Regions from separate parts of the Nocardia arthritidis genome, predicted to be linked through region 2. Evidence: riboswitches for the same ligand, from Rfam matches in the RefSeq annotation. Region 2 holds a riboswitch; the other holds the start of a gene.

Evidence for each region. Region 2 has a riboswitch for thiamine pyrophosphate ahead of F5544_RS07710 (purine-cytosine permease family protein). Riboswitches for the same ligand answer to the same signal wherever they lie in the genome.
Region 1: it holds a riboswitch for thiamine pyrophosphate, as region 2 does, so the genes downstream of both, thiC (phosphomethylpyrimidine synthase ThiC) here and F5544_RS07710 (purine-cytosine permease family protein) in region 2, are expected to answer to the same signal.

What each region holds. Positions count from the first base shown of each region.
Region 1 is NZ_CP046172.1:9,351,548-9,356,647, reverse strand. It holds gene F5544_RS42585 (helix-turn-helix transcriptional regulator) at 1-189, opposite strand, end outside; gene F5544_RS42580 (nuclear transport factor 2 family protein) at 293-748, shown strand; gene F5544_RS42575 (NAD(P)H-binding protein) at 745-1,620, shown strand; gene F5544_RS42570 (VOC family protein) at 1,676-2,152, shown strand; TPP riboswitch at 2,266-2,376, shown strand; gene thiC (phosphomethylpyrimidine synthase ThiC) at 2,368-3,993, shown strand; gene F5544_RS42560 (VOC family protein) at 4,043-4,450, opposite strand; gene F5544_RS42555 (MarR family winged helix-turn-helix transcriptional regulator) at 4,509-4,970, shown strand; gene F5544_RS42550 (GNAT family N-acetyltransferase) at 5,030-5,100, shown strand, end outside.
Region 2 is NZ_CP046172.1:1,728,620-1,733,719, forward strand. It holds gene F5544_RS07695 (alpha-1,4-glucan--maltose-1-phosphate maltosyltransferase) at 1-263, opposite strand, end outside; gene F5544_RS07700 (LysE family translocator) at 385-1,026, opposite strand; gene F5544_RS07705 (GNAT family N-acetyltransferase) at 1,148-1,585, shown strand; gene F5544_RS07710 (purine-cytosine permease family protein) at 1,564-2,937, opposite strand; TPP riboswitch at 2,928-3,045, opposite strand; gene glgP (alpha-glucan family phosphorylase) at 3,334-5,100, shown strand, end outside.

The sequences.
Region 1 (5,100 bases), 2.4 Mb from region 2:
CCGGGGCGCCCGTGCCTGCTCCAGCCGCTCGTAGTAGTTGGCCGAGATATCGGCCAACCAGGCCACCTCCTCGCGGCGCAGCCCCGGAGTTCGTCTGCGCCGTTTCGGATCCGGGTGCAACCCGACGTCATCCGGACGCAACCCCGCGCGACGACGGCGCAGGAAGTCGGCGAGCGCGTGCTTGTCCATATCGTCGAGTCTGCCGAAACCCACCCGAACCGAGCCACGGATCAATGATCCGGGGCTACACCGGCAGTTCCGCGCGACGGTCGGCCTCGGCCAGTCTCGATTCATGACCGAAGGCGCACGCGAGTTATTCGAAAGAGGCCTGAACCTGTTGCTGGCCAAGGACATGCGACGATTCGTCGAACTCTTCGCCGTCGACGCGGAGCTGGAATTGCCGTTCGCGGTCGCGGGCACACCCGGACGGCTGCGTGGTCGCGCACAGCTGCACGACTATCTGGCCGACTATCCGGAACGGCTGGATATCCACGAGTTTCCGGCGGTCGTCGTGCACGAAACCACCGATCCGGCAACGATTATCGTGGAATTCACCGCCAGCGGAACGACCGTGCGCACCGGCGAGCGGTACGAACTCGCCTACATCGCGGTGATCCGGGCCCGCGACGGCGCGATCGTCGGCTGGCGCGATTACTGGAGTCCGGTCGCGGGCGCCATCGCCACCGGAACCCTGCCCGAACTGTTGGACGCGCTGCGCTCGAACGACGAAACGGACGGTGCGGCATGACCGGACCGGTCCTCGTCACGGGCGCGACCGGCAATACCGGCCGCCCGGTCACCGCGGGTCTGCGCGCCGCGGGCGTCCCGGTTCGTACGGCTACGCGCGGCCAGATACGCGCCGAATCGGGCGGGGAACACGTGCATTTCGACTGGGCCGATCCCGCGACCTATCGACCGGCGCTGAGCGGCGTCGAACGGGTCTACCTCGTCGCGCCGATAGGCATGCCGAATCCGGCGAAACCGATCGATCATTTTCTGAGCGCCGCGCGTGCGGCGGGCGTGCGGCGCGTGGTGTTCCTCAGCTCCGACGTCATTCCACCCGGCGCGCCTGGGTTGGATCACGCGCGCCGCGCGGTATGCCGGATGGCGGAATGGGCGGTGCTGCGACCGTCGTGGTTCATGCAGAACTTCATCGTGCCGACGCATCCGATGGCCGCCGGGCTGCGTACCCGGTCCGAGCTGATCAGCGCCACCGGGGGTCGCGGTATCGGCTTCGTCGACGCCGCCGATATCGCCGCCGTCGGCGTGCGCGCGCTGCTCGACGATGCCGCGCCGAACCGGGAGTACGTGATCACGGGACCGGAGGCCCTGTCCTACGACGACATCGCCCGCCTGCTCAACCGATCGCTCGCCCCGCCGCGCCCGGTCCGGCATATCGACTCGACCCCCGGCGAACTGGCCGAGCACCTCACCGCTCATGGCGTGCCGCCGGAGATGGCCACGGTGCTCGCCGGGGCCGAGCGGCTCATCGCTGCGGGCGCCGAGGACCGGGTGACCACGACGGTCGCCCGGGTCACCGGCCGTATGCCACGTTCCTTCGGCGAATTCATCGCGATCCACCGCGACCGAATCGCACTGCCGGGACCGCGCGACCGATGAGTTCCGGTGCGCCGCGGAGTCTTACCGGACGGAACTACGAATCCGGGAGGACCCAATGCAGAAGATCGTTACCAACCTGTGGTTCGACGACAATGCCGAGGAGGCGGTGGAGTTTTACTGCTCTCTGTTCGAGGACTCGAAAGTGCTTGCGGTGCAACGGTATACCGAGGCCGGTCCGGGAGCGCCGGGTACCGTGATGGTGGTGGATTTCGAGCTGAACGGGCAGCATTTCATTGCGATCAACGGTGGGAGCGCGATGCAGTACACGTATGCGATGTCGCTGCTGGTGAACTGCGCGAACCAGGACGAGGTCGACCGACTGTGGGCGGCGCTGACCGCCGACGGCGGGCGCGAGGACCAATGCGGTTGGCTGTTCGACAAGCACGGGGTGCCCTGGCAGATCTGGCCGACCGAATGCACCGAACTCCTGATGAGCCCGGACCAGGCGGCGGCCACCCGGGCGACGAAGGCGATGTTCGGGATGAAGAAGATTTCGATCGAGGGGATGCGGGAGGCGTTCCGGGCGGCCTGACGCGCTGTCGGAACCGCCGAGGTGAACACCGGTGTAGATCGCGCGGGATCGGAGAATCGTCCGATCTCCGCGCGGTGTCGCCGCAGGGGCGGGTAAGGTCGGCCGGGTCAATTGAACAAGCCAACGGGGGCTCGCACCAGCGGGCTGAGAGGACGGCTGATGGGCCGTCGACCGTATGAACCTGACCGGGTAATGCCGGCGTAGGGAGGATCATCATGGGCACACCTGTCGATTCCGTCACCACCGGACCCATCGAGGGCAGTGTCAAGCACTACCTGGAGGTCGACGATCTGCGCATTCCGGTGCGCCGGATCAACCTGACCAACGGCGAGCACTTCGATGTCTACGACACCTCCGGTCCGTACACCGATGACAGCGCGGTGATCGACGTCGAGGCCGGGCTGCCGAAGCTGCGCGACGGCTGGACGAAGCCCGAGATCGACGGCCCGCGAACCCAACTCGCGTGGGCGCGGCAGGGCATCACCACCCCCGAAATGCGTTTCATCGCCGCGCGCGAAGGGGTTTCGCCGGACCTGGTGCGCGAGGAGGTCGCCGCGGGCCGCGCGGTGATCCCGGCGAACCACCGCCACCCGGAGCTGGAGCCGACCATCATCGGCAAGAAGTTCCTGGTGAAAATCAATGCGAACATCGGCAATTCGGCCGTGTCCTCCTCGATCGCCGAGGAGGTCGAGAAGATGGTGTGGGCCACCCGCTGGGGCGCCGACACCATCATGGACCTCTCGACCGGTAAGAACATCCACGAGACCCGCGAGTGGATCCTGCGCAACTCGCCGGTCCCGGTGGGCACCGTGCCGATCTATCAGGCGCTGGAGAAGGTCGGCGGCGATCCGACCAAACTCACCTGGGAGATCTACCGCGACACCGTGATCGAGCAGTGCGAGCAGGGCGTCGACTACATGACGGTGCACGCGGGCGTGCTGCTGCGCTATATCCCGTTGACCGCCAAGCGAGTTACCGGAATCGTCTCGCGCGGTGGTTCCATCATGGCCGCGTGGTGTCTGGCGCATCACCGAGAGTCGTTCCTGTACACCAACTTTGCCGAACTCTGCGAGATCCTGGCGAAGTACGATGTCACCTTCTCGCTCGGCGACGGCTTGCGTCCCGGTTCCATCGCCGACGCCAACGACGAGGCGCAGTTCGCCGAGCTGCGTACCCTCGGCGAGTTGACGAAGATCGCGAAATCCCATGGCGTGCAGGTGATGATCGAGGGGCCGGGCCACATCCCGATGCACAAGATCGTGGAGAACGTGCGGCTGGAGGAGGAGCTGTGCGAGGAGGCGCCGTTCTATACCCTCGGCCCGCTCGCCACCGATATCGCACCGGCCTACGATCACATCACCTCGGCGATCGGTGCGTCGATCATCGCGCAGGCGGGCACCGCGATGCTCTGCTACGTGACGCCCAAGGAGCATCTCGGCCTGCCCAACCGTGACGACGTAAAGGTCGGCGTGATCACCTACAAAATCGCCGCACACGCCGCCGATCTGGCCAAGGGACATCCGCACGCGCAGGACCGGGACAACGAATTGTCCAAGGCGCGCTTCGAATTCCGCTGGCGCGACCAGTTCGCGCTGTCGCTGGATCCGGACACCGCCCGGGAATATCACGACGAGACACTGCCCGCCGAACCGGCGAAGACGGCGCATTTCTGCTCGATGTGCGGGCCGAAGTTCTGTTCGATGCGGATCTCGGCCGATGTGCGCGAGTACGCCGAGCGCAACGGGCTCACCGATGCCGCCGCCATCGAGGCCGGAATGGCCGAGAAATCCGCGGAATTCGCGGATGCCGGCGGCAAGGTCTACCTGCCGGTGGTTTCCTGACGCCCGACCCGGTGGCGCAAGGTCGTTGTGCGCCACCGGTTTCCGTGCATCAGTAGGACTGTAGTTCCAGCAGCGTGCCGTTCGGGTCGCGCAGATGTGCGGCCCGCAGGTTCGGACCCCACTGCGGCCGGTCGGTCGGTGCGACCACCTCGGTGCCGCCGTGCGCGAGGCAGTGGGCGAATGCCGCGTCGACATCGGCCACCCGCAGCACCAGCATCGCGGTGTCCTGCGCCGGTGCCGGGTGTGTCGGCAAGTCCGTCGTGCCTGCCGTCGCGGCCATGGTCGCGCGGTCGTAGAGCACGAGAATCGCCTGGTCGTCGACGTCCCAGTTGGCGTATGGGCCCGCGGCGGTGCCCTTGATCAGTTTCGCGCCTGCCAGTTCCGGCAGCACCGCCGCGTAGAAGTCGAAGCAGGCGGCGAAATCGTCGACGAGTAAGCGCGGATACAGCGCGTCCATAACCTTCTCCAAATAGTAGGTGTGAACCTATGATAGGTGAGTACCATAGAATGGGCCGATGGACAATGGCCGTGCGCTGCCGCCGAGCCTGCTCGGGCTCGACACCTACCTGCTCTCGCGCGTCGGAAAGGCCGCGCGGGCCGGCTTCGGCGATCGGCTCGCCGCGCGCGGATTGCGCCTGTGGCATATGGCCATCCTGGCGGCGCTGGCCGATTTCGGGCCGCATGCGCAACGAGATCTGGCGCAGCGCTTGGGAATTCATCCGAGCGATGTGGCAAAGGCGGTGGATGAACTCGAGGCTGCCGGGCAGGTCGAGCGGGCCCGCGACGCCGCGGACCGGCGGCGAATCACCGTGCGGATCACCAGATCCGGCCGCGCGGCGCTGCGGGCACTGGATGCGCAGGCGCGACAGGTCGGTGCGGAGATCCTGGCCCCGCTCGATACGGACGAGCGCGCATTGCTGGCGGATATGCTCCGCCGGGTGTTCGATCACGTCCATCCGGATACCGTGAGCGACTGACGAGATATCCCCAGTGCAGGCAGGCGCGGCGGCGGCCGGCCGACGGCAGAATCTGGTGCATGCGCGATGAGATAGTCCTCCGTAAGGCCGAACCCGCCGACTACGACACCGTCATCCGAGTGGTCGACGA
Region 2 (5,100 bases):
CCCTCGACCCGGAAGATCCAGGCACCGGGCAGGTTGGGGATGAAGGTGGCGTTGAAGACGTCGGGTTCGAGATCCGGCATCATCCGGATCCGCGTCACCCTCGACGAACCCGGCGCGCGGACGGCCAGGGTGGCGGCCACCGCATCGTGGCCCTCGCGCCACACCACGGCGCGCACCGGGAAAACCTCGCCCACCACGGCCTTGGCCGGGTAGCCGCCGGGGATGGACGGGGCGGTGTCATCGATGGCGATGCGGCCGGTCACACCCTTCAACCTACCGGGTCATCCGGGAACGGTCCGGATTCGCCCCGCTCGGGGTCGGAGCTGTATCCGGTTTTGTGGGCCGCGGCCAGGTGATTTCCGGCCCGGGTCACCGGGCGTCGGATCAGCGGGCGTCGGCGGCGAGGCCGAGGCCGAGGGCCACCAGGATCGCGCCGAGCGCGCGTTCGACGCGCTGCCGGATGCCGGTGCGGCGCAACCAGGTTCCCGCGCGATCGGCGATCAACACGATGCCGACGCACCACGCGGTATCGATCACGAGCTGGACCACCGTCAGGGCGATGAGCGATTCGAGCATCGGACCGCTGGACGGCAGGAACTGCGGCAGGATCGTCAACCCGAACACCGCCGCCTTCGGGTTGGCCGCGATCGAGATGAGCGAGGCGCGGAAGGCCGCGCCCGGGGTGCGCCCCGCGGGCAGCAGATTCGTCATGCCGCCGCCGAATTCGCCGTCCTTGCGCGCGCCGCGCCAGGCTTGGATGCCGAGCCAGATCAGCACCACCGCACCGATGACGTGGATGGTGGTGTTGAGAAATCTGTTGGCGGTCAACAGGATCGATAGTCCGGCGCCGCCGGCGATGGTCCAGCCGAATACGCCGATCTCATTGCCTGCCACTGCGGCCAGGCCCGCCGTTCGTCCGTCGCGGATCGCCCGCTGTAGGAACAGCGCCGTCGCCGGGCCGGGGATGACGGCGAGTACGAGGCAGGCCAACGAGAATTGCGGGAGTACGTGAATCCAGTGCGGCATTCGCCGATGCTGCCACGTCGATGTGCCGCCGTGCCAGGGGTTTTACCAGGTAAGTGGCCTACCGGAATCGGTGCGAATTGGCCCTGTCCGCATCGCGGACGGCGGCATTACCGTCGCCGGGGTGACCGAAATTCGCGAACTACCCGAGGGGCAGACCAAACTCGCCGCGCAGGCCATGCTGGAGCTGCGGCCGCGCTGGGACACCGTCGACGCGCTGGTGGACCTGATCGATACGCGGCTGCGTCCGGCCGGATATCGGCTGGTGGGCGCGTTCGACGGGGTGGGCGACGCGGCGGTCGCCGCAGTCGGGTTCCGCGAGAACTGGGCAACGGCTTGGGGGCATACCGTGTACGTCGACGATCTGTCCACGCTGCCCGAGGCCCGCGGTCGCGGATACGCGGACATGCTGCTGCGTTGGGTCGAGGACGAGGCGCGGCGTCTCGGATGCGAAGGGCTGCACCTGGATTCGGGCGTCGGTGCCGACCGTGCGGCGGCGCATCGGCTGTATATGCGCCACCACCTGCGGATTTCGGCGCATCACTTCCAGGTTGAGCTGTAGCTGCTCACTCGCCCGATCACCCAGGCGGCCAGCATGGCGGCGAGGAAGGACAGCAGGGATGCGCTCATCCAAGGCTGTTTGGCGAAGTGGAGCAGGTCCTGGACGTGGATCCAGAATCTGGTCCACACACCGGCGTCGCCCGGGTTGATCAACTGGTAGACCGCGAAGCCCACGAGCCAGGCGAGGATCATGCCCCAGCGGGACGGCGCGTCGGCGGCGGTGTTCCAGGCGCCCTTGGCGCGCAGGAAGAAGTCGGCGACCAGTACACCGAGCAGTGGGACGAACACCGAACCGATCAGGCCGAGGAAGCCGAAGTAGTTCTCCATGTTCAGGCGCAGCGCGAGCAGTGTGATCAGCACGCCGAGGCCGATCGAGAGGATGCGCCGGTCGACCCTGGGCAGCAGATTCTGGATGGAGACCGCCGTCGAGTAGACGTTCGCGAACGACTGATCGGCCTCGCGGAATACGAAGACGAAGAAGAACAGCGCGCCGAGGGTGACGTCGAGGAACGGCTGGTATGCGCCGCCGTTGCCGGTCGCCAGCGCGAGCGCGAAGAGTCCGAGGGTGTAGGCGACGATCTGGGTGATCGCGTACGCACCGCTCGCCGCGCCGAACGCGGCCCCGGTGCCGCGTGAGTGCCGGGTGTAGTCGGCGGCCGCGGGCACCCACGAGATCGATACCGCCAGTGCGGCATCGGTCGCGACCCAGAACAGATTCCAGTCCACCCCGAACGGTCCGTTGCCCTTCGGGCCCGGATTGTCGGTCAGATCGGGCAGGCCAGCGCGGATGAACTGGATGTAGAACCAGATCAGCGCCAGCACGACGCCGACGGTCACGAATCGCCGCAGCATCCGGACCGAGCCGAGCGGCCAGATGGTCAGGATCGTGGTGAGCACTCCCGCGGCCACCACGTACAGCCAGTGCGGGCCGCCACCGAACAGTTCCTTCGCGGCATTTCCGATGACGATCAATTCGAATGTGCCCCAGCCGATCAACTGCGCGATATTCAGCAGGGTCGGCACATAGCTGAGCTTCGCGCCGAACAGTCCGCGTAGCAGCACCATCGCGGGCCGTCCGGTTTTCGCGCCGGGCACGGCGGCGAGGCCGAGCATCAGCCCGCCGAGCACCGTTCCCACGATCATCGCGAGAATGCCTGCCGCGATGGAGATTTGGGCCTTGCCGTCCTTATCGGGTGCGAGCACCGTGTACGCGCCGGAGAAGGCGAGCAGGCTGACCCCGAGGTTCGCCCAGAACGCGCTCTGATCCCAGAAGGAGAGCACCTTCGGCGTCGGCTCGTCGAGGGTCAGCGGTGCCTCGCGCCGCTCGTTCGCACGCACACTCGATACGGACATCGCCCATACTCCCTACGCCGGCATTACCCGGTCAGGTTCATGCGGTCGGCGAAGCGGTCGGGTCCGCCCTCTCAGCCCGGCCGTGCCCGAGCTCCCGCGTGGTTTGTTCGATCGAAATCGTAGTCCACCCGCGGTGCCCGCCGCGTCGGCCGCGCGGCGGGCGCGATCGACGCCGCATTGTGAGCGCGCGCCCGGCCTGAACGGACAATATCGGCGTTCGCGGCAGCGAAATGCCGCATTCACTGCGGAAATTGTCCATGCAGGCCGGATTCCGGTTGGCACGTCGGCCGCACCGGATAAGTGTTCAGGGCGAGGAAATGTCTCGTTAGGTCGGGATGTCCGGACCTGTCAAGCTCGATCAGAGGAGCTGACCCCGCCCCGTGTAAGGTTCGCACGGTGAAGGCATTAAGGCGTTTCACCGTCCGTGCCCATCTTCCTGAGCGTCTGGCGGCGTTGGGCGAGTTGTCAACTAATCTGCGGTGGTCGTGGCATTGGCCCACGCAGGATCTGTTCGCCGAGCTCGATCGGGAGCGGTGGGCGGAGTTGGGGCACGATCCGGTGCGGATGCTGGGGGAGGTGCCTGCCGCGCGATTGGATGAGCTGGCGGCGGACCCGGATTACGTCCGGCGGGTCGACGACGCGGCCGATGGACTGCGCGATTATCTGACCCGGCCGCGCTGGTTCCAGCGGCAGTTCGACGGTCAGGTGCGCGGAATCGCCTATTTCTCCATGGAATTCGGTGTCACCGAGGTGCTGCCGAACTACTCCGGCGGCCTCGGGATCCTGGCGGGCGATCATCTGAAATCGGCGTCCGATCTGGGTCTTCCGTTGATCGGTGTCGGATTGCTTTACCGCTCAGGATATTTCCGTCAGTCGCTGTCGGCGGACGGATGGCAGACCGAGCACTACCCGGCGCTCGACCCGCAGGGCCTGCCGCTGCGGCTGCTCACCGGCGAGGGTTCGCCGGTGCTCATCCACGTCGCCATGCCCGACCACCGGGTGCTGCGGGCTCGGGTGTGGATCGCGCAGGTCGGGCGAGTTCCGTTGCTGCTCTTGGATTCCGATATCGCCGAGAACGATCCGGAACTGCGACTGGTGACCGATCGCCTGTACGGCGGCGATCAGGAGCATCGGATCCGCCAGGAGATCCTGGCCGGTATCGGCGGTGTGCGCGCGGTGCGCGCGTACACCCGCGCCGCGGGCCTGCCCGATCCCGATGTATTCCATATGAACGAGGGTCACGCAGGCTTCCTCGGTGTCGAGCGGATCCGCGAATTCGTCGCGGGCGGACTGGATTTCGATACGGCACTGGCGGCGGTGCGGGCCGGAACGGTGTTCACGACGCATACCCCGGTGCCCGCGGGCATCGACCGCTTCCCGATGCCGATGGTGCGGCGCTATTTCGGTGGCGCGCACGGTGAAACCGAATCCGCCTTGCTGCCAGGGCTTTCCGTGGACCGGATCGTCGCGCTGGGGCGCGAGGCCGATCCTTCGGTGTTCAACATGGCGCATATGGGTCTGCGACTTGCCCAGCGCGCCAACGGCGTTTCCGAACTGCACGGCGAGGTGAGCCGCGCCATGTTCAACGGGCTGTGGCCGGGTTTCGACGCCGCCGAGGTGCCGATCGGTTCGGTGACCAACGGTGTGCACGCCCCGACCTGGGCCGCACGCGAATGGATCGACAAGGCGCGTGAACACATCGGTTCGGAGCTGGTCGAGGAGGCGCGCGGCTGGGAGCGGCTGCACGACGTCGACCTCGGCGAACTGTGGTCGACCCGGAATTCGCTGCGCGCCACCCTGGTTGCCGAGGTGCGCCGCCGGCTGCGCCGGTCATGGTTGCAGCGCGGCGCCGCCGAGGCCGAATTGGGTTGGGTGGACAGCGTTTTCGATCCCGAGGTGTTGACGGTCGGCTTCGCGCGCCGGGTGCCGACCTACAAGCGGTTGACGCTGATGCTGCGCGATCCGCAGCGGTTGCGTGCCCTGCTGCTCGATCCGGAGCGCCCTGTGCAGTTGGTGGTGGCGGGTAAGAGCCATCCCGCCGATGACGGCGGAAAGGCGCTGATACAGCAGGTGGTTCGGTTCGCCGACGATCCCGAGGTGCGGCACCGCATCGTCTTCCTGCCCGACTACGACATGTCGATGGCCCGCTTCCTGTACTGGGGT